2 regions of the Pediococcus claussenii ATCC BAA-344 genome follow, and region 2 is predicted to be linked to the other one. Evidence: predicted binding sites of a transcription regulator. Region 2 holds the regulator's gene; the other holds the start of a gene.

Region 1 (11,855 bases), 730 kb from region 2:
TTCCAGCAATAATTGGAGTACGCAAAATAATAACATCCTTTCCTTAATAAAATGCTTATGTAATACGACAAGGCTGACTAAAAGCCAGCCTTGGGTATTGGTTTAATTATTTGTTTGAAATAGCAGCAATACCAGGTAATTCTTTACCTTCAAGGTATTCAAGTGATGCACCACCACCAGTTGAAATATGTGTCAACTGATCGCCAACGCCCAATTGCTTAACAGCAGCAGTTGAATCACCACCACCAACAATTGTTGTAGCATCTGATAATGTACCAAGGAACTTACCAATTTCAAGAGTTCCCTTAGCATAGTTACTCATTTCAAATACACCCATTGGTCCATTCCATACAACAGTCTTAGCATCCTTCAAAACATCTTCGAATTCAGCAATTGATTTAGGTCCAATGTCAAGAGCCATGTAACCATCAGGAATATCGCCTTCAACAACTTTGTTAGGAACATCGTTATCAAATTTTTCAGCAATTACACTGTCAACAGGGAGAACGATTTTATCGCCACCCTTTGCAAGGATTTCTTTAGCAACGTCGATCTTATCTTTTTCAACAAGTGAGTTACCGATTGTCATTCCCTTAGCAGCGTAGAAAGTATATGTCATACCACCACCAATAATAACTTTATCAGCTTTATCAAGTAAGTGATCGATTACACCAATCTTGTCAGAAACTTTTGCTCCACCAAGAATTGCAACAAATGGATGCTTTGGATCATCAACAGCTTCACCCAAAAACTTGATTTCTTTTTCCATCAAGTAACCAGCAGCAACTGGTTTGCCAGCAGCCTTCATTGCTTCAGCAACGCCGACATTTGAAGCATGAGCACGGTGAGCAGTACCAAATGCATCATTAACGAACATATCGCCAAGAGATGCCCAATATTGACCTAATTCAGGATCGTTTCCACTTTCCTTCTTACCATCAAGATCTTCAAAACGAGTGTTTTCAAATAAAAGTACGTCGCCGTCTTTCATTTTTGAAACTGCATCTTCAAGTTGTTGTCCACGAGTTACTGGTACAAACGTAACTGGCTTGTCAAGTAAGTCAGAAAGACGTTGTGCAACAGGACGAAGTGTCAAAGCTTTTTTGTCTTCTTCAGTCTTGATACGACCAAGATGAGAGAACAAGATTGCCTTTCCATTATTTTCAATGATGTATTTGATAGTTGGAAGAGCAGCCACAATACGGTTGTCATCGCCAATTACACCATCTTTTACAGGGACATTAAAGTCCACACGCATAAGAACTTTTTTATCATTAACATCTAAATCAGAAACAGTTAACTTAGCCACGTTGATAGCCTCCTATATTATATAGTCATTTTTACTAAAAAAGACGGAGGAAGTCGACCTCCCTCCGTCTTTTAAACCGTTAGACGGTTTGAAATCTACAAGTATTTAAGAATTAATCTTAAAGAGTAGCAAATTTCAATAAAGTACGTACCATTTGGCTAGTAAAGCCGTATTCGTTGTCGTACCAAGCAACAGTTTTAACTAATTGTTGGTCGCCAGCTGTAGTAACTTCTGTTTGTGTTGGGTCAAAGATTGAACCATAAGTTGTACCAATAATATCACTTGATACGATTTCGTCTTCGTTCCAACCGAATGATTCGTTACCTTCAGTATGCTTCTTGATAGCTTCGTTTACTTCGTCAGCTGTAACTTTCTTGTCCAAGATAGAAACAAGTTCTGTCAATGAACCATCAACAACAGCAACACGTTGTGCATGTCCTTGAAGCTTACCATTTAATTCAGGAATTACAAGACCGATAGCCTTAGCAGCACCAGTTGTATGAGGAATTGTATTAGCAGCAGCAGCACGAGCAGCACGGAAGTTACCACCACGAACAGGTCCATCAAGTAACATTTGAGTACTTGTGTAAGCATGAACAGTTGTCATAGTAGCAATCTTAACACCAAATTCTTTGTTCAAGAAGTAAGCCATTGGTGCTAAACAGTTTGTTGTACATGAACCAGCAGAAACGATACGATCATCTGAAGTTAAAACATCATCGTTTACGTTGTAAACAACAGTCTTAAGATCACTACCAGCAGGAGCTGAGATCAATACGCGTTTTGCGCCAGCGTCCAAATGAGCTTGTGATTTTTCTTTTGATGTGTAGAAACCTGTACATTCAAGTACAAAGTCAACACCGTCATTCTTAACCCAAGGAATATCTTGTGCCTTTGGTTCAGCATAAACACGGTATTTCTTACCGTCAACAACGATTGAATCGTCAGTTGCACTAACCTCAGCAGGGAAAGTACCATGTGTTGAATCATATTTGAGCAAGTGTGCCAACAATGCTGGGCTTGTCAAATCGTTGATAGCAACAACTTCGATTTCGTTTGACTTTGCGCCTAATTCAAAAATACGACGGAAAGCTAAACGACCGATGCGTCCAAAACCATTAATACCAATCTTTACAGTCATAACTAAGATTTCCTCCTTTAGGAATCTAAAAAATAATTTATTTTAAAAAGTAAAATCACAAGACTCTACTTTTTTAAAATCAAGTTTGCAGCACCCTCATCAGTAATTAATACCGTTTGTTTAGGTGCAATCTTCATGTAGGCGTCAATTGCCTCAGCCTTATCTGAGCCACTGGCAATTGCAACTACATGATTGAAATGTTTGGCATCCTCAAGCTGTAATCCAAGGCGTGGCACTCGGTAAACCACCTTACCATCTTTATCATAAAAACATCCGAAAGCCTCGCCAATCGCATGTGCTTCGTGCAACAAGCTTTGCGTTTTTTCGTCTATCTCACGACGTCGTGCCATATCATCCGCCCGTCCAATACCATGAATGGCCACCTGCGCACGAGCAATTAAATCCATTACTGCTTTAACACTTGGCTCATTCAACAAAGGATGATATGTATCTTCACTCAACTGCTCTGGAATATACAGTGAACGACTCTGGCCACCAGTTTGTGAAGCCATCGTAGCAGCCACTGAATTAGCCTGTCGTCTTACTGATTCACCCATTCCACCACGTCCCGGGACAAATAATAATCCACGTCCACGTGATAAAGCAGTTGTTAAACCTGCGGCTACAGCAGCCATTGTTGAACCACCCATAACCACTATAGTATTATTACCCTTCCGGCAACATTTTGCAAGCGCCTCATTCAGAGAAAATCCAAGTTGTTGTGTAACACCCCACTGCCGGTCACTATTACCTCGCACAATTATACATTGTTCAATGCCCAGCTTAGAAGCCAACTGGTCTTCCCGACTTTTTAGGCCCCAAAGTTGATTAGCAAGACCTTCTAGTCCTTCTTCAACTTTTCGACCATCTTCGGTCAATGACATGCCAGTTTGTGAGCTAATAATTAATCCTTGTGATCGCAGCGTATCAGTTTCGGTTCGTAGCACTCGTTCACTTAAATGGACCCGATCCGCCAAAACACGACGTCCAACTGGCTCCAAAGGGGCAATCGCCCGTAAAATGTCATACCGACGTAGAAAACCGTCAACCATCTCCGGAACAATCGACTCAAGTAGCTCTAGTTGATTACTCATGATCCAGCTCTCCTGACTGGGACGCCAATTGCCCACGTGTGCCATAAAACGACCCAACAACTTGAAAATAAATGGCATACAAACTCAAGCATTAACTTTTGTTGCATACCTCACTTACAAAGATGATTATAACAAGTCCGTATTTATTTTGCAAACGTTGCACTCACTCAAATCTTTTCCTTTTCGAGGACGATGGAATATCAAGACTTTCACGGTATTTAGCCACTGTTCTTCTTGAGATTTTGATGTTATTCTCTTCAAGAATTTTCCCGATTTTTGCATCAGAAATTGGTTTAGCTTTATCCTCTTCTTCTATCAAACGAGCGATTCTCTGTTTTACAGCATCAGAGGAGAGCTCGTTATTTTCATTGCTTACAGCATTACTAAAGAATTTTTTGAGTTCAAAAGTCCCAATCGGCGTAGCTATGTACTTACCGTTAACTGCGCGAGAAATTGTAGACTCGTGTAAATGTAACTTATTTGCAACGTCTCTTAATAAAAGTGGCTTTAACTCCTTCGACTTAGTTTTAAAATAATCTAGTTGTACACTGGTAATTATTTTCCCCACACGTAAAATTGTTTCCTCACGTTGATTCAGACTTTTTGCAATCCATTCATATTCGCTTTTTTTTTCGCTAATATATTCCACAACTTCTTGGTTATTCTCCGACTCCAATTGACTGAAGTATGCACTTTGAAACTCTACTTTTGGATGTGCCGCCTTTGTTGTTTGCAAGCGCAAAGAACCATCCTCATCTTCAAACAAAATTAAATCAGGTATAACATAAGCAGATTCATGTGAACTAAATGCAGCTCCAGGTTTGGGTGTTAATGTTCTAACATAATCAAAAACTTCTTGGACATCCGTCAGTAACATATCGTAGCTCTTTGCAATTTTATCCCATTCGCGATTAACCAGTTCATCAAAGTTCTCTTCTAAAACCAAATAGGCCATCCTTGGTGATCCTTCATCATTTTCAGTTTGTAACATCAATGATTCCCTTAAATCTCTAGCTCCAACACCAGGTGGATCTAGTTGCTGTAATAAAGTTACGGCATCATTAACCGAAACAAGTGAGGCACCAGTCTTTTCAATAACGTCCTCATTTGAAATTTGAAGATAACCATTCTCATCAACATAGTCCAATAAGAACTGGACTAACCGGCGCAGTGGTGTATTTCTCATAGTTAGATGAACTTGATCGAGTAAATAGTCAAATAAGGACTGTGTTGAAGAACCTGCAGCCTGCTCGATTAACGCATCATGAGCCTCACTATTTAATACCGACGAACTTCTAAATTCATTAGTTTGATCACTCACCTCAACACTGATAAGCGGATTTTCTAATTCTTTTTGCTGTAAGAATTCTTGTAACTCCTCTACATTGTATTGCAACATTTGGATTGATTGCTGCAATGTTTGAGTCATTGCAAGTCGTTGAATCTGCTTTTGTTGTTGTTTTTGTGAAATTCCTTGTTTCATTGCCATTTTAATCACCATTACCACTTGTTATTTAAACTACTCTAATGTAAAATTTCTATTGTACTTGCGCCGTTAGTGTAATGGATAGCACGTGAGATTCCGGTTCTCGAGCTGTGGGTTCGACTCCCACATGGCGCATATTACATAAAATCTAAACATTTTTATTTAAGGGGTATTTCAATTTTTGGAATGCCTTTTTACTTTCTCAAGCTTTTGCCAATTGTATCCGCTGCCATTATAGCATTAATTATTTTTACAATTACAACTACATTGCTTAGTTATAATTCTACCTATGTTTCTACTTTGTTTCAAAAAATAAGCAAAAACATTTGACCTTTTTTGACCTTTGTTTTACACTATCATCATGTTAGTTATCTAACAGATAATTTTTCGTTTAAAAAAGGAGGCAACTAAGTTATGAACTTGGTCCCAACAGTTATTGAACAATCATCACGTGGCGAACGTGCTTATGACATTTATTCACGCTTACTAAAAGATCGTATCATCATGTTATCAGGTGCGATTGATGACGATTTAGCAAACTCAATCATTGCCCAACTATTATTCTTGGACGCACAAGATTCTGAAAAAGATATTTACCTTTACATTAACTCACCTGGTGGTGTTGTAACTTCTGGTCTTGCAATTTATGATACAATGCGCTTTATCAAGTCAGATGTACAAACCATCGTTATGGGTATGGCAGCTTCTATGGCTAGTGTGCTTGCTTCTTCTGGTACTAAGGGGAAACGTTTTGCACTTCCTCATTCAGAAGTAATGATCCATCAGCCTTCTGGCGGTGCACAAGGTCAACAGACGGAAATTGAAATTGCAGCCGAACAGATTTTGAAAACTCGTAAAGAGTTGAATCATATTTTAGCTGAAAATTCTGGTCAACCTTTTGAAACTGTTAACCGTGATACTGAGCGCGATAATTATCTTACTGCACAAGATGCAGTTGATTATGGTTTGATTGATGGTATTATGGAAAATAATTCTGAAATCAGTAAATAGAGTTTCTCTAAAACACGACAGACTTCTGCCGTGTTTTTTTATGTCCAGTCTGATTCTCAACAATACGCAAGAAAACATTAAGTATTATAAAATTAAAATGAGTCTCAAATGATAGCTAATCCTCATCATTTAAGACTCATTTTCTTCTACATATTTTTTAGTTATGCTCGTAATTGTTCCGCGAGTTGATTTATTTTTCGCAATCTATGATTAATACCAGACTTTGAAATAGGCCCTCCTGGAACTAACTCGCCAAGTTCTTTTAAACTAACCTCTTTATGCGCTAATCTAGCCTCAGCAACTTCACGCAATTTAGGTGGTAATTCACCTAATCCAACCTGATCATCAATAAATTCAATATTGTCGATCTGCTTCATTGAAGCGTTGGCTACTTTATTTAAGTTGGCAGTTTCACAATTAACTAAACGATTAACTGAATTTCTCATATCGCGCATGATTCGCATATCTTCAAATTTGAGCATAGCCGTTGTTGCGCCAATTAATTGTAAAAAATCGGCAATATGCTCTGCTTCCTTCAAATAAGTTATATAACCACTTCTTCGTTCAGTAGTTCTAGCATTCAAGTCATGCTTATTTATCCATTTTGCGATCATATCATTATGTGATTCGTAAAGTGAATAAATTTCAAGGTGATAACGACTTGTTTCAGGATTATTAACAGAACCCCCAGCTAAAAAAGCGCCTCGCAAATAGGAACGTATTTCTGCTTCAGAAGTGAGTACTCCATCTGGAACCATCTCATTAATTTGAAAATCATCTTCTAAAATATCAAGATCTTTTAATAATTCTTTAACCCCGCTACGCAACCGAACAACGTAAACGTTATTCTTTTTCAACTTCATCTTGCGGCGCACGCTTAACTCAGCATCAATTTGATAGAATTCTTTTAAAAGTGAATAAATTCGTCGTGCAATAGCAGGATTTTCTGTTTGGATATTCAAAATTAAATCTCGATTTGAAATCCCAATCGATCCATTCATGCGGATTAACGCCATTAGCTCAGCCTTAGCATTCCCCTTATGAACTTCTAGACCAGTTAATTCCTTTTTTACTTCACTAGCATATGACAAATCGCTCACCTCCCTTTTATTTTCGCTTTGGATTACTACAAATATTCATCAATTCTTCTACTACTTGTGTTCCATTATGGAAGGCCCCACCATCTCTTAACAACAAAAAGTCCTCGGAAATAACTCGACATCCCATTTTGCGCAAGCCATTAAAATCATGTGTGACTTGTTTAGAAACTTCGTCATAACGATGAAAATCCATATAATCTTCTGGTACAATTTTCGTATTAACAAGGACAGTATCAACAAAATTTTTCCCCAAATGTCTATTCAAGGTGCGAACATGATCAGCATCTGAAAATCCAATTGTTTCACCTTTTTGAGTCATAATATTACAGATATATACAATCTCAGCATTAGTTTTCAAAACAGCTTGACCAATATCGTCAATCATCAAATTAGGTAAAATACTAGTATATAAACTACCTGGTCCTAAAATAATTTGATCGGCCTCTAAAATTGCTTGAACAGCACCTTTGATGGCTTTAGGTTTCTTTACTTCACTCCACGGATTGGTTTCAACCCAAATACGCTGAATTGTCTTATGTGCAGCTGTGATTTCCGCTTCACCAGCAAGTTGCGTCCCATCTGTGAACTCGGCATGCAATACAAGTGGCTCATCGCTTGCAGGAAAAACATTTCCCTTAACTTCCATCATTTCTGACAATTCTTGAATAGCAGCACCAATGCCACCCTTCATTTCTGATAGCGCAGCAATGATAAGATTTCCAATCGCATGACCTGATAGAAAACTGTCATTACTATTAAACCGATATTGAAAAATATCTTTAAAGGTACTCGAAGAATCTGACAATGCAACCATTACGTTTCGAATATCCCCTGGCGGAACAACGTTCACATAATCTCGAATGATTCCAGACGAACCCCCGTCATCTGCAACGGTCACGATGGCTGTTATGTCAGCATTTTTCTTGTGTAATCCATTAAGGACGACTGGCAACCCAGTACCTCCACCAATTACAACTATTTTCGGCCTCTTCCCCATTATCATGAGCGGTTTACCGTTTCCTTTCGCTTCAACGCATCCCTGTGTTGAACATGAGTAGGATATATATCCTTCAAATCACTGCCTAGCCTTTCGGCAATTGCTACCGAACGATGTTGTCCACCTGTACAACCAATTGCAATCGTTAAATTAGATTTCCCTTCTTTTTCGTATCCAGGAAGTGTCTCTTTGAGTAATGCAATAAAATGTTCATAAAACTTGGCAGTTGCTGGCTGATTCATTACGTAATCATAAACATCTTTATCCATTCCAGTATGATTTCTTAACTCAGGAATATAGTAAGGATTTGGCAAAAATCTTACGTCCATTACAATATCAGCATCAATTGGAAGCCCATACTTATAACCGAAAGATAAAATTTCTACATGAAACTTAGCAGTTTTATTATCTGAGAAATGAGCAAAAATTTTTTCACGTAATTCGCGTGGTGTCATCTTTGTCGTATCAATAATAAATTGTGAATCGGTTTTTAGAGGCGCTAATAATTCACGTTCTTTTCGAACACCGTCTGCGATTCGTCCGTCCATTGCCAACGGATGAGCACGCCTTGTTTCTTTATAACGAGCAATCAATTCTTCATCAGAAGCATCAAGGAATAGGATTTCTGTATCGACATCCTGCCCGAAACGACGATCGCCAGTAAGCATTGAAAGGAGTTGGTCATAAAACGTACGGGACCTTAAATCTACAACTAGGGCCACTTTTTCAATATTTCCAGCCTCGGTTATCAATTCAAAAAACTTCGGTAGTAAGGCTGGCGGCATGTTATCAACTACAAAGTATCCAAGATCTTCAAAGCTCTGCATGGTTACTGTTTTTCCAGCACCACTCATTCCAGTCACGATTACCAACTGTAAATTTTTTGCCATTTCATTTCCCCCTCGTAAATCCTTTCCATATTATATCACACCCGGGTGTTTCTTTTTTCTTTTCAAAATTTTAAAACCATTTAAAATAAAATGAACCCCCAAGATTTTTAATATAATCTATAAGCGTTCATTTCAATAATTATTTTATTTAATTTTTTTCATACGGTTTAAATCTCTCTCCAAAATTGGTTTAAGATACTGTCCCGTGTAACTGTTGGAAGCCTTAGCGATATCTTCAGGAGTCCCGGTCGCAATAATTTCACCGCCACCAGCTCCTCCCTCAGGTCCGAGATCGATTAAATGGTCTGCCGTTTTAATCACGTCCAGGTTATGTTCAATTACTAATACGGTATTTCCATTATCAACCAATCGTTGTAGTACATCCAATAAGCGTTTAATATCATCGGTATGCAGTCCAGTAGTCGGTTCATCAAGAATATAGAAATTGCGTCCATTGGCTTTCTTATGCAACTCGGCAGCTAACTTCATTCGTTGAGCTTCCCCACCAGATAAAGTTGTAGCCGATTGTCCCAAATGAACGTATCCTAAACCGACATCAATAATAGTTTGTAACTTACGGGCGATCTTCGGAATTGCTTCAAAATACTTGGCTGCTTCTTCAACTGTCATATTCAGTACTTCAGCAATGTTCTTCCCCTTATACTTAACCTCGAGGGTCTCAGAGTTATAGCGCTGCCCATGACAGACTTCGCAAGGCACGTAAACATCTGGTAAAAAGTTCATCTCGATCTTAAGGATTCCATCACCTTTACAGGCCTCACATCGTCCACCTTTTACGTTGAAACTAAAGCGACCCTTAGTGTATCCCCTTAATTTTGCCTCATTCGTTTGTGCAAAAAGACCTCTTATATCGTCAAAAACACTGGTATATGTCGCAGGATTGCTTCGAGGCGTTCTACCAATCGGAGTTTGATCAATATTGATAACTTTCTCAATATTTTCAACACCAGTAATTTTTTTAAACTTGCCAGGTTTTTCAGAATTATTGTTAAGTTTTTGAGCTAAAGCCCTTTTTAATACCATATTTACTAAAGTAGACTTACCTGACCCAGACACTCCAGTAACTGCAATGAATTCGCCCAGTGGGAAATCAACACTTACGTTCTTTAAGTTATTTTCACTAGCACCAGTCAATCTTATTTTTTTACCATTGCCACTCCGCCTATCAGGACTAAACGGTATAAACTTCTTGCCAGCTAAATACTGTCCCGTTAATGATTTTGTTGACCGCATAACCTGCTTTGGAGTTCCCGCAGCCATTACTTGACCCCCATTTTCACCAGCACCAGGCCCAATATCAATTAAATAATCAGATGCCAACATGGTATCTTCATCATGCTCAACAATTACTAATGTATTCCCCAAATCACGCATTTTTTTGAGGGAACTAATTAGACGATCATTATCACGCTGATGTAACCCAATTGAAGGTTCATCTAAAATATAAAGTACACCAGACAAATTCGAACCAATCTGCGTTGCTAAACGAATTCGTTGAGCCTCACCACCAGATAGTGTACGTGCTGACCTGCTCAACGTTAAGTAATCTAATCCAACATTACCTAAAAACGTTAAACGATCATTGATTTCTTTCAGTACAGGAGCTGCAATTTGTGATTCTTGATCTGATAATTCAACACCCTTAAAAAATAAAATGCTCTCATCAACAGGTAATTCAGAAACCTCACCAATATGCTTTCCAGCAATTTTTACGGAAAGTGCTTGACGATTTAAACGATACCCATGACAAGTTTGACAAGTCAATTCACGCATGTATAGTCGCATTTGGTCCCTTGTAAAGTCGCTATTGGTCTCAGCATAACGCCTGTTAACGTTACTCACAACCCCTTCAAACTCCGCATCGACATCACGCACACCGCCAAAATCATTTTCATAATGAAAATGAAATTTTTTACCCTGTGAACCATACAAAACAATATCTTGTTCTGACTTTTTTAAATTCTCAAAGGGAACATCCATATCAATTCCAAAACTCTCAGCTGCTTGTTCAAGCATAGATGGATAATATTGTGAACTAATAGGATTCCAAGGTGCAATTGCTCCTTTGCGTAACGTTAAGCTTGGGTCTGGTACAACTAAATCTGTATCTACTTCTAACTTCACACCCAACCCATCACAATCTGGGCATGCCCCAAATGGTGCATTAAATGAGAACAATCTTGGCTCTAACTCACCAACCGTAAAACCACAAATAGGGCAAGAATAATGTTCAGAAAAAAGAATCGGTTCACCATCTAAAATATCTGCCGTCGCATAACCGTCGCTTAATCGTAAGGCAGCTTCAAAAGAGTCAAATAGCCGGGAACGTATTCCATCCTTTACCACAACACGGTCAACTACTACATCGATAGTATGCGCTTGATTCTTATTTAGATCAGGAACTTCGTCAACATCATATGTTTCCCCGTCAACTTGTACTCTAACAAAGCCTTCCCGCTTAACCTTTTCAAAAACTTTTTTGTGTTGTCCCTTTTTTCCACGAATAATTGGTGACATAATTTGGATGCGAGTACGTTCTTCCAGTGCTAATACACGATCAACCATTTGTTCAACAGTTTGACTCGTAATCTCCGTGCCGTCGTTAGGACAAATTGGATGTCCAACTCTCGCCCATAAGAGACGAAGATAATCATTAATTTCCGTAACCGTCCCCACTGTTGAACGAGGATTCTTGGAAGTTGTTTTTTGATCAATTGAAATGGCAGGACTAAGTCCATCGATTGAATCCACATCTGGTTTATCCATTTGTCCTAAAAACTGACGTGCATATGCTGATAAACTTTCT
Region 2 (11,855 bases):
CTTGATAACTTCTTCTAAAACGTCATATACATCATCATCTTTGCGGTCAATCTTACGTTTAGCATTCTTAATATTTGAAGCTAATCCACGACCGACTAACTCTTTCATGATAAATGGCTTAAATAATTCCATAGCCATCGGAACTGGAAGTCCCATTTGGTTCATCTTCAACGAAGGTCCAACGTCAATAACGGAACGTCCAGAATAATCAACACGTTTTCCAAGTAAGTTTTGACGGAAACGTCCTTGCTTACCTTTAAGCATGTGTGAAAGTGACTTCAAAGGACGGTTACCAGGACCAGCAACGGGACGACCACGACGACCATTATCAATCAAAGCATCAACTGCTTCCTGCAACATACGCTTTTCATTTTGGACAATAATACCAGGAGCGTTCAGGTCTAACAAACGTTTAAGTCGATTGTTACGGTTAATTACCCGTCGGTATAAATCATTCAAATCAGAAGTTGCAAAACGGCCACCATCCAATTGAACCATTGGACGTAAATCAGGTGGAATAACTGGAATTGCATCCATTACCATCCATTCTGGTTTATTACCAGACTTAATGAAGGCTTCAACGATGTCCAAACGACGAACTGCACGAGTTCGTTTTTGTCCAGAAGCTTCCTTTAGTTCTTCTTTTAAGTCAGCCGCTTCTTTTTCTAAATCAACGGTTGCCAAAAGAGCATGAATAGCTTCTCCACCAATTTTTGCGACAAACTCATTACCATATTCGGCTAACTTGTCACGATACTCACGTTCAGTTAACAATTGCTTCTTTTCAAGTGGTGTTTTGCCGCCATCAATAACAACATATGAAGCGAAGTAAATGATTTCTTCAAGTGAACGAGGACTCATATCCAAAACAAGTCCCATACGACTAGGGATACCCTTGAAGTACCAAATATGAGTTACAGGAGCTGCAAGTTCGATATGACCCATACGTTCACGACGAACTTTTGACTTTGTAACTTCAACACCGCAACGATCACAAACAATGCCCTTATAACGAATACGTTTGTACTTACCACAGGCACATTCATAATCTTTGGTTGGTCCGAAAATTCGTTCATCAAACAATCCGTCTTTTTCAGGCTTAAGTGTTCGATAGTTGATTGTTTCAGGTTTTTTAACTTCACCGTATGACCAGATACGAATCTTGTCGGGTGATGCTAAACCAATTTGCATACTCTCGAATTTATTAACATCGATCAACAGACTAACCTCCTATTATTTTTGATTACTTTCAGTCTCAACTGAATTAGCGTTCTTAGAACTCGATGCATCCGTGGCATTTGCTTCCTTTTGACGTTCAGCAAACTTAGCTAAAGCATCAACGTTAACAATGTCGTCATCTTCATCGTCTAATTCACGTAATTCAACTTCTTGATTATCACTACCTAGAACCTTCATATCTAATCCAAGTGCTTGTAACTCTTTAACAAGAACCCGGAATGATTCAGGAACACCAGGACGAGGAATTGGTTCACCCTTGACGATTGCTTCATACGTCTTTACACGACCAACAACGTCATCTGATTTATAAGTGAGAATTTCTTGTAATGTATAAGCAGCTCCATAAGCTTCAAGCGCCCAAACTTCCATTTCACCAAAACGTTGTCCACCAAATTGTGCTTTACCACCAAGTGGTTGTTGTGTAACGAGTGAGTATGGTCCGATTGAGCGGGCATGGATCTTATCATCAACCATGTGAGCAAGTTTCATATAGTGCATAACACCAACAGCAACACGTTGTTCAAATGGTTCACCAGTTCTACCATCATATAAAACGGTTTTGGCATCTGAATCCATACCAGCTTCACTAACAGCATCCCAAATATCTTTATCTTGAGCGCCATCAAAAACGGGGCTTGCCACATGAATACCTAAGTTACGAGCAGCCATTCCTAAATGTAATTCAAGAACTTGTCCGATATTCATACGGGAAGGTACACCCATTGGACTCAACATAATATCAACTGGTGTACCATCTGGCATGTATGGCATATCTTCTTCAGGAATAACAACTGAAACGGTACCCTTATTACCATGACGTCCGGCCATCTTATCACCAACTTGAATCTTACGTTTCTGAGCAATGTAAACACGGACCATCATATTTACGCCAGGTGATAATTCATCACCATTTTCACGAGTGAAAATCTTAACATCTTGGATAATACCGCCACCACCATGTGGTACATGGAGCGAAGTATCACGAACTTCTCGGGCTTTTTCCCCAAAAATTGCATGTAGTAAACGTTCCTCAGCCGATAATTCAGTAACTCCCTTAGGCGTAACCTTACCAACCAAAATGTCACCGTCTTCAACTTCAGCACCAATACGGACAATTCCATCTTCATCAAGATTACGAAGAGCATCTTCACCAACGTTAGGAATCTCACGGGTCATTTCTTCAGGTCCAAGCTTTGTATCACGCGCTTCTGATTCGTACTCTTCAATATGAATTGAAGTATATACGTCATCGCGAACTAATCGTTCGTTAATCGCAATCGCATCTTCAAAGTTATAACCTTGCCATGTCATAAATGCGATCAGTGGGTTTTGCCCAAGAGCTAACTCACCCAATTCCATGGAAGGTCCATCAGCTAATACTTCGTCAGCATCAACCTTATCATTAACATGAATAATTGGGCGTTGGTTGTAGTTTTTACCACCATTAGAACGACGGAACTTCATTAACTTGTAAGTATCAAGTGCGCCATCATCACGACGAACACGGATCTCACGAGCATCAACATATTCAACAATTCCTGCGTGTTGGCAAAGAAGAGCAACACCAGAATCATGTGCAGCTTTATATTCAATACCAGTTCCAACAAGTGGGGCATGTGGATCTACTAATGGAACAGCCTGACGTTGCATGTTAGCACCCATCAAAGCACGGTTTGAATCATCGTTTTCCAAGAAAGGAATGCATGCCGTAGCAACCGCAACAACTTGCTTAGGCGAAACATCCATGTAATCGACATTGTCAATACTGGTTTCGATGTTATCACTTTCATGACGTGCCATAACAACATCGTCAACAAATGAGCCATCGTCATTTAAAGTAGAGTTAGCTTGCGCAATAACAAATTGATCTTCTTCATCAGCAGTAAGGTAGTCAATTCGGTCTGTAACCTTATGATCATCCCATGAAACACGACGATATGGTGTTTCAATAAAGCCGTAACGATTGATTTTTCCATATGAGGCCAAGTTATTAATCAAACCAATATTAGGTCCTTCAGGAGTTTCAATCGGACACATACGACCATAATGCGTATAGTGAACATCACGAACTTCATATCCAGCACGGTCACGAGTCAAACCACCAGGTCCAAGCGCAGATAAACGACGCTTATGCGAAAGTTCTCCAAGTGGGTTAGTTTGATCCATGAATTGTGATAATTGTGAAGAACCAAAGAATTCCTTAGTTGAGGCCACAACAGGACGGATATTAATCAATTGTTGTGGTGTAACAGTTTCAGCATCCTGAATTGACATTCTTTCACGAACAACACGTTCCATTCTTGACAAACCAATTCTAAATTGATTTTGAAGAAGTTCACCAACAGAGCGAATACGACGGTTACCCAAATGATCAATATCATCTGTACTACCAATACCTTCTTGCAACAAGAAGAAGTAATTCATTGACGCAATAATATCCGCTGGTGTGATGTGCTTAAGACTTAAATCAATGTTGCCATTGCCAATCATCTTCAATTCACGCTCAGGATCACTAGGATCTTGAATTTTAATAGTTTGAATCAACATTGGTTCAGTGACAACCGCTTCACTTGAAGGCTGATAAGTCACAGTCTTAAAGTCGTTACGATCTAAGAATGGACTTAACTTCTTCATAACATCTTTTGAAATTACATCACCATTTTTAGCAATAATCTCACCAGTATCAGGGTCAGCTAAAGTTTCAGCCAATGTCATTCCAAGCAAACGAGTCTTTAAACTCAACTTCTTGTTAACCTTATAACGACCCACAGGTGCCATATCATAACGCTTAGGATCGAAGAAACGTGCTGTTAAAAGGCTACGTGAACTATCTGCAGTCTTAGGTTCACCAGGACGCAAACGTTCGTAAATATCTTTTAAAGATTCCGCAACACGTGAATCTTCTGGATTCTTATGAACATCTTTATCAAGAGTGAAATCAAGACTATCTGATCCACCTAAAATATCAATAATTTCTTCATCAGAGCCAAAACCAAGTGCACGTATCAATTCTGTCATTGGAATCTTACGTGTACGGTCAATTCGAACATACGAAATATTTTTAGCATCTGTTTCATATTCCAACCAAGCTCCACGGTTAGGAATTACAGTAGTTCCCCAAATTTTACGACCATTTTTGTCGTTTTCAACGTTATAGTAAACACCAGGTGAGCGAACCAACTGGGAAACAATAACACGTTCTGCCCCATTAATAATAAACGTTCCTTGTTCTGTCATTAATGGAAAATCACCAAAGAACACGTCTTGCGACTTAATCTCGCCAGTTTCGTGGTTGGTTAATCGTAAAGTAACGTGCAGTGGAGCCGAATAATTTGCCTCATGTTCACGAGCTTCATCAACGGTATACTTTGGTTCTAATAGTTGATAATCAACAAATTCCAATGATAGATTTCCTGCGAAATCATCAATTGGCATAATATCGTTGAACATCTCACGAAGCCCTTCATCCAAGAACCATTGATATGAGTCCGATTGAATCTCAATCAAATTAGGAAGATCAAGTACTTCCTTGATTCGAGCATAGCTTCGGCGAGTACGACGTTTTCCATATTTAACTAAATGTCCTGCCAAGTTTGTCACCTCTCCAAATTAATCCAATACATAATGTTACAGTTTGATTACAATTACACTATTGACTTGTTTTTTTGCAAAAAAAAACCAAAAACAACTCACTTAAAAGAATCGTTTTTGCTTTTTCTATACAGGTCAAGAGCGGACAATAGATCGCCCTGTACCATATGCATCACTTACATATACAGATTACAGTTTAACCACTTTTCCTTGTCTTGTCAAACGGCAAGCTCACTCAACTATATTAATTATTTACTTTATTTTTTTGTACCGAAGAAACCTTAAATGTGATTTTCCCGTTTCTCGCACCGACCGTCACGTCATCACCTACAGTAGCTTCACCTGATAAAATTAATTCACTCAATTTATCCTCAACGTCAGTTTGTAAAGCCCTCCTAATTGGTCGTGCCCCAAACTCTGGATCAAATCCAGCATCTGCAACTGCATCAATTGCGGCAGGTGTCAACTTAGTATTAATGCCCTGCTCACTCATTCTCAAAATCACATCTTTTGCCATTAATTTAACAATTGAATGTAATTCCTCCTTAGTAAGTGAATGGAAAATAATCGTTTCATCAATCCGGTTCAAGAATTCTGGACGGAAACTCTGCTTTAAAATCTCACGAACCTTAGCAGACATTGCATTGTAATCTTCAGAAGCATTCTTAGCTGCAAAGCCAACAGACTTTTCATCACGTAATGCTGTTGCACCTAGGTTAGAAGTCATTATCAAAATAGTATTTCGAAAATCGACTCTGCGTCCCTTGGAGTCAGTTAAAAATCCATCGTCAAGTACTTGCAAAAGGAGATTAAATACATCGGGATGTGCTTTTTCAACCTCATCGAATAACACAACTGAGTAAGGTTTACGTCGAACCTGTTCAGTAAGTTGTCCACCTTCATCATATCCGACGTATCCAGGCGCCGAACCAACTAAACGACTCGTACTATACCTTTCCATGTACTCAGACATATCAATTCGAATCATGTTATCTTCAGAACCAAACATTACATCAGCCAAAGTCTTGGCTAACTCGGTTTTACCAACTCCTGTAGGTCCAAGAAACATAAACGAACCAATAGGTCGCTTAGGATCCTTTAGCCCAGAACGTGCTCTTCTTATTGCACGTGCAACAGCCGACACCGCTTCGTCTTGTCCAATAACTCGCTCATGCAGAGTTTTTTCTAAATTAATTAGGCGATCTGATTCAGCTTGTTCCAAATGAGTTAACGGAACCCCTGTCCAGTCAGAAACGATTTCAGCAACACTTTCCGCCGTTTCAACTAAATCATACTCATTCTTACTATCGGCCTTTTCACTGTCGTTGTTCTGTTTTTCCACTTTTTTAGCAAGCTTAAACTCTTTTTCACGAATTGTAGCTGCTTTTTCAAACTCTTGAGCATCAATTGCGTCCTCTTTTTCCTGACGCAACTCTGCCAGCTTGGCCTCGTTTTTGCTCTTTGAATCTGGTTTTTCAGAGCCGTCAATCCTAATCTTAGCGGCAGCCTCATCAATTAAATCAATTGCCTTATCAGGAAGGTAACGATCTGAAATATAACGTGAAGATAGTTTTACTGCTTCCACAATTGCTTCATCAGTTATTTCAACGTGATGGTGTTCTTCATACTTACCTCGTAACCCCTTCAAAATCTGAATTGCTTCATCCTCAGTAGGTTCGTTTACCTCAACTCTCGCAAAGCGTCGTTCTAAGGCGGCATCTGATTCAATATATTTTTGGTATTCATTTAGAGTTGTGGCACCAATCGTTTGTAGTTCGCCACGGGCTAATGCAGGCTTCAAAATATTGGAAGCATCAATAGCCCCTTCTGCGCCACCAGCACCTATCAAAGTGTGCAATTCATCGATAAAGAGAATGATACCTTTATCAGTACGAATCTCTTCAATCACCTTTTTTAAACGATCCTCAAATTCACCACGATACTTTGTACCAGCCACTAAAGAGCCCATTTCAAGCATCATCAGACGTTTATTCTGCATATCTTCGGGAACATCACCATCTACGATTCTTTGTGCCAATCCTTCAGCAATAGCAGTTTTACCAACCCCTGGTTCCCCAATCAATACAGGATTATTCTTAGTTCTCCTGCTTAATATCTGAATAACTCGTCGGACTTCCTTACTACGTCCAACAACAGGGTCAATCTGCCCTTCTGCGGCCATTTCAGTTAGGTCTCTTGCAACTGAATCTAAAGTTGGCGTTGCACTACTTTGCCCACCATTAGTTTGACGTTGACGAGCTTGACGAGCGCGCACCGCTGGATTAACACCAAGCTTACGTAGCGCAACCTTTTGCACATCGCTCACACTAATATCAAGCGCTGCTAGAATTCTAGACGATAAAATCGAATCATCCTGTAACAGGGCCAATAGCAAATGCTCAGTTCCAATCTTGCTTGACTTTAATTGTTTAGCTTCGTCACCTGCCAAACTCAAAATTTCTTTTGCCTTAGGAGAATAAGGTAAGTAATCATTCTTACGAGAAGTCAGGTTACCATATCCTGTGAAACTTTCAATTTCTTCTGTTACATCCACTTCTTGAACGTTAAATTGGTCCAATACACTTTTAGCAACTCCATTTTGCTCAATTGTGAGTGCTAGTAATAAATGCTCAGTTCCAACTGCTGGATGTTTGAATTTCTTTGCTTGTTCCTGTGCAATCATTAATACATTTTTTGCACTGGGTGTAAATAAGTTATCCATGTCCCCACCAAACTTTCTTAATCCTCATACCTTAAGTGATTTAAGATACCAATTAAAATACGTGCTCGAATCTTGTTTTCAATATCACGATCACCAAAAGCAAGTGTCGTTTTATCAATAGCAGATAATACCAGATTCATTTCACGTTTATTCAGAACATCATCTTCATATAAACTACCGATGATTGAAGTGGCATCGCGAGCATTAATCGAATCACCAATAACCTCGATCAATGAATCTAATACATCTATATCCTCTAGTAAGTTAACTTTTTCAATTCTGATATAACCGCCACCACCACGCTTACTTTCAACTACATACCCATTTTGGATAGTAAAGCGTGTTTTAATCACATAATTAATCTGCGACGGAACAACGTCAAATTGATTGGCTATTTCTGAACGTCGAATCTCGACCTCCTCAGAATCAGCGAGAATGCTTTTCAAATATCGTTCAATGATATCCGAAATATTTTGTCCTTGCACTGCAATCACCTCCAAGCTTTGACTAATGTTGACTATCATTATACGAGAATTTTATTAAAATGCAAAAAAATAGTACTAACTTAAATCTGTCATACATTTAACCAGCATATTAACAAGTCTTTATTTCTAAAAAATCATGAGACAAAAAAAGAACCGTTTCAAAATCAAGTTTTGCAACAGTTCCAACCAAATCGGGAAAACAGGATTTGAACCTGCGACCCCCACGTCCCGAACGTGGTGCTCTACCAAGCTGAGCTACTTCCCGTAATATATTTATTTTAGCACTAACGGAAAAAGTGTAAATAAAAACCAGAACGTTTTTCAACATTCTGGTAAACGATGCACCCAGCAGGAGTCGAACCTGCAACCTTCTGATTCGTAGTCAGACACTCTATCCAATTGCGCTATGGGTGCAAAAAGCGGAAGACGGGATTCGAACCCGCGACCCCCACCATGGCAAGGTGATGTTCTACCACTGAACTACTTCCGCAAAAAAATAAAATGCCGACTAGAGGATTCGAACCTCCGACCCCCTGTTTACAAGACAGGTGCTCTGCCAACTGAGCTAAGTCGGCCTCACAATGCGGGCGAAGGGATTCGAACCCCCACACCTTTCGATACAAGAACCTAAATCTTGCGCGTCTGCCAATTCCGCCACGCCCGCAAACATGTTCATAATGGATGGTACCATAGAACCGAAGTTCCATGGAGGATACAGGGTTCGAACCTGTGACCCCCTGCTTGTAAGGCAGATGCTCTCCCAGCTGAGCTAATCCTCCGTGAACACATTTATAAATATTACCGATTAATGGTTCATCTGTCAACATGTTTTTGAAAATAATGAAGAATCAAATAGTTTTTATTTGTAAATATCTTATGTTTTAAAGGTTACCTTTAAAACAAAACATCAAAAAACGAACTCCAATTCAATGAATAAATCATCAACAGGAGCTCGCATCATTCTAATCTCACTAGCATTATTTAATAACTGTTTGCCCACCCATGTAAGGGACCAATGCTTCAGGAATATTTACGGAACCATCTTCGTTTTGGAAGTTTTCCAAAATTGCAGCTACTGTGCGTCCAACAGCCAAACCGGAACCATTCAAAGTATGCACATATTGTAGCTTATCATTTTCATCGCGATACCTAATATGGGCACGACGAGCTTGGAAATCTGTACAGTTTGAACAACTTGATATCTCGCGGTAAGTATTTTGGGCTGGGATCCAAACCTCCAAATCATGAGTCATTGCAGCAGTGAAACTCATATCACTGGTAGTCAACGTGATTGCACGATAAGGAAGATCCAACTTGTGCAATAAGCTTTCAGCATGTTCAGTTAGATTTTCTAACTCATTCCAGGAATTTTCAGGTCTTACTACTTTAACCATTTCCACTTTATTAAATTGGTGCATCCGGATCAACCCCCGAGTGTCGCGACCAGCACTTCCGGCCTCCGAACGAAATGCAGGTGATAAAGCCGTTACATTAATAGGTAGTTGTTCATTATCTAAAATTTCATCACGATAATAATTTACCAAAGGTACCTCAGCAGTAGGAATTAAAGTTAAGTTTTCACCAGCAATCTCATATCCTGCGTGTGTTTCCTTGAACTTAGGAAACTGTCCGGTACCAAACATTGAAGCATCATTCACCATATATGGTGTAATCTCTTCAGTAAAACCAGCTTTGTTATTTTGATCTAGGAAAAAATTGTATATAGCTCGTTCTAATCGAGCTCCATCCCCAATATAATAAACAAAACGGCTTCCTGAAACTTTAGCTGCTCGTTCAAAATTCAAGATTCCAAGTTTTTCACCGATTTCCCAATGAGGTTTTGGTTCAAAGTCAAACTTTCTTGGTTGACCGTCCTTGCGCAATTCAACGCTTCCCTCTTCCGTTAGACTAACTGGAACGTCTGGATGTGGAATATTTGGTAAATGCGCAGCCATATCATCAACCTCTTTGGCTGAGTTCTGTAGTTTTTCATCGAGTTCTTTAATATCCTTACTTACGGATTGCATTTCCTTGATTTGTTCTGTTGCATCTTCTTTTTGACGTTTCTTAAGCGAAATTTGATCAGAAACCTCGTTGCGTAACTTTTTTAAATTTTCACTTTTAACGATTAAATCACGCCGTTCTTCATCCTTTGCAATTAACTTGTCAATTGTCTCGCCTTTTACACCACGTGTAGCCAACTTAGCCTTAATATCATCTGGATTATTTCTAATTAGCTTTAAATCTAACATATAAATTCCTCCTTATATCATAAAAAAACGAGCCTCTCTCCCAAAAATCATGGGACGAAGAGGCTCGTTTCGCGGTACCACCCAAGTTCACTGCAAAAATACAGTACACTCAAAAGAGATGATAACGGAATCACCGTGTGACACTACTCACCCGCATTCAACGTCGGAGTTTCGGTTAGCGACTCCCATCAACATCGCCTCTCTGTTAACCTACTTTAAACGTATCGCGTTTTCTCTAAAGACATTGTACGTAATTAATTACATTTCTGCAACTTTTGCATCAATTAGATCTAAAACCTTAGCACGTGCATCAACACTCTCAACAAAATCAAGTTGATCACCGTTAATCTTAATCTTGGGACTTTGATCATATTTGTCAAACCACTTAACATAACGTTGATTCAAAGTCTTATAATAATCGTACAATTCAGGATCGGCATCAATCTGCTCATATGATCGACCCCTTTTTTTAATTCGCTTTAACATTGTATCAAAAGAAATATCAATATGAATTAACAAATCAGGATTTTTCTGATATGAAAGCCTAGGCAATTCTTCCATCATGTTACTTAACAGTGAATCATAGATTGAAACTTCTGTATCAGTTGCTCTACCCATGTCGGCATTTAAATGAAACAACAGTGAATCCTCATAAATTGAACGATCCATTACGCTTCGCGACAAGCCAGAGGCAGCCTTGATACTATCCATCCGCTTATTTAAAAAATAAATCTGAAGCAAAAATGCGTACCGTTTTGGATCTTTGTAAAATAACGGCAAAATCTTGTTATCGTCAACTGACTCATAATAAGCTTGGCTATCCCAATGCTTAGTAAGTAACTCGGTAAGAGTTGTTTTCCCTGCCCCAATTGGTCCTGATAATGCAATCATGTTTGTTCCCCTTTTGAATTAAAAATAATGTTCATCTATAGTAACTATTCATAACATCAGCACTACATATTGTATCATCATTCTGATTCAAAACAATATCTTGATTTTTCTATTCTTTAGTGATATCTGGTTTGCTTAGATCAACTTCATCTAACGGAATCAAATGAGTCTTGTATTTTATCTTATAGTATAGGAACAAAATAATGAATAGTGGGATCGACATGTAAGTAATACCCATTGCTTCCCAATTCAAATGTTTAACTGCGTCTAAATCCTGTCCAATAATAACAACAATACTTAAAACAAAAGCAAACAAAGGACCAACTGGGAACCATTTAGCACGGTATTTTAAATCTGCTAAATCTTTTCCCTGCTTAACGTAGGCTCTTCTAAACCGCCAATGAGATACTGCAATCCCTACCCAAGCAACAAATCCAGTTAAACCACTTGCTGCAACGAGCCACATATAAATCTCAGGTCCTTCAATACTTGCAATAAACGTTAGCAATCCAACAATTGTTGTACCAACAAGAGCTGCCAAGGGAATTCCACGTTTTGTAGTTCTTTCGAAGAACTTAGCCGCATATCCTTGTTTAGCCATCGAATAAAGCATTCTTGTTGAGGCATACATACCCGAATTTGCTGATGACAGAACAGACGTCAAAATAACAGCAT

What was found. Region 2 encodes CtsR, which represses protease genes until heat stress. Its sites were predicted from a motif close to TTGGTCAAAAAAGGTCAAANA; they were not measured.
Region 1: the regulator CtsR is predicted to act here: its motif matches at 5,354-5,374, upstream of clpP (ATP-dependent Clp endopeptidase proteolytic subunit ClpP).

What each region holds. Positions count from the first base shown of each region.
Region 1 covers NC_016605.1:545,005-556,859, reverse strand. The annotation lists gene tpiA (triose-phosphate isomerase) at 1-25, opposite strand, end outside; gene PECL_RS02620 (phosphoglycerate kinase) at 107-1,309, opposite strand; gene gap (type I glyceraldehyde-3-phosphate dehydrogenase) at 1,428-2,450, opposite strand; gene PECL_RS02610 (sugar-binding transcriptional regulator) at 2,516-3,544, opposite strand; gene rpoN (RNA polymerase factor sigma-54) at 3,708-5,033, opposite strand; tRNA gene PECL_RS02600 (tRNA-Arg) at 5,094-5,165, shown strand; gene clpP (ATP-dependent Clp endopeptidase proteolytic subunit ClpP) at 5,445-6,041, shown strand; gene whiA (DNA-binding protein WhiA) at 6,203-7,132, opposite strand; gene PECL_RS02580 (gluconeogenesis factor YvcK family protein) at 7,149-8,144, opposite strand; gene rapZ (RNase adapter RapZ) at 8,141-9,028, opposite strand; gene uvrA (excinuclease ABC subunit UvrA) at 9,173-11,855, opposite strand, start outside.
Region 2 covers NC_016605.1:1,273,674-1,285,528, forward strand. The annotation lists gene rpoC (DNA-directed RNA polymerase subunit beta') at 1-1,218, opposite strand, end outside; gene rpoB (DNA-directed RNA polymerase subunit beta) at 1,234-4,830, opposite strand; gene PECL_RS06310 (ATP-dependent Clp protease ATP-binding subunit) at 5,075-7,552, opposite strand; gene PECL_RS06315 (CtsR family transcriptional regulator) at 7,570-8,037, opposite strand; tRNA gene PECL_RS06320 (tRNA-Pro) at 8,229-8,302, opposite strand; tRNA gene PECL_RS06325 (tRNA-Arg) at 8,378-8,451, opposite strand; tRNA gene PECL_RS06330 (tRNA-Gly) at 8,456-8,527, opposite strand; tRNA gene PECL_RS06335 (tRNA-Thr) at 8,540-8,612, opposite strand; tRNA gene PECL_RS06340 (tRNA-Leu) at 8,620-8,701, opposite strand; tRNA gene PECL_RS06345 (tRNA-Val) at 8,744-8,816, opposite strand; gene serS (serine--tRNA ligase) at 9,015-10,289, opposite strand; gene PECL_RS06355 (deoxynucleoside kinase) at 10,548-11,180, opposite strand; gene PECL_RS06360 (amino acid permease) at 11,290-11,855, opposite strand, start outside.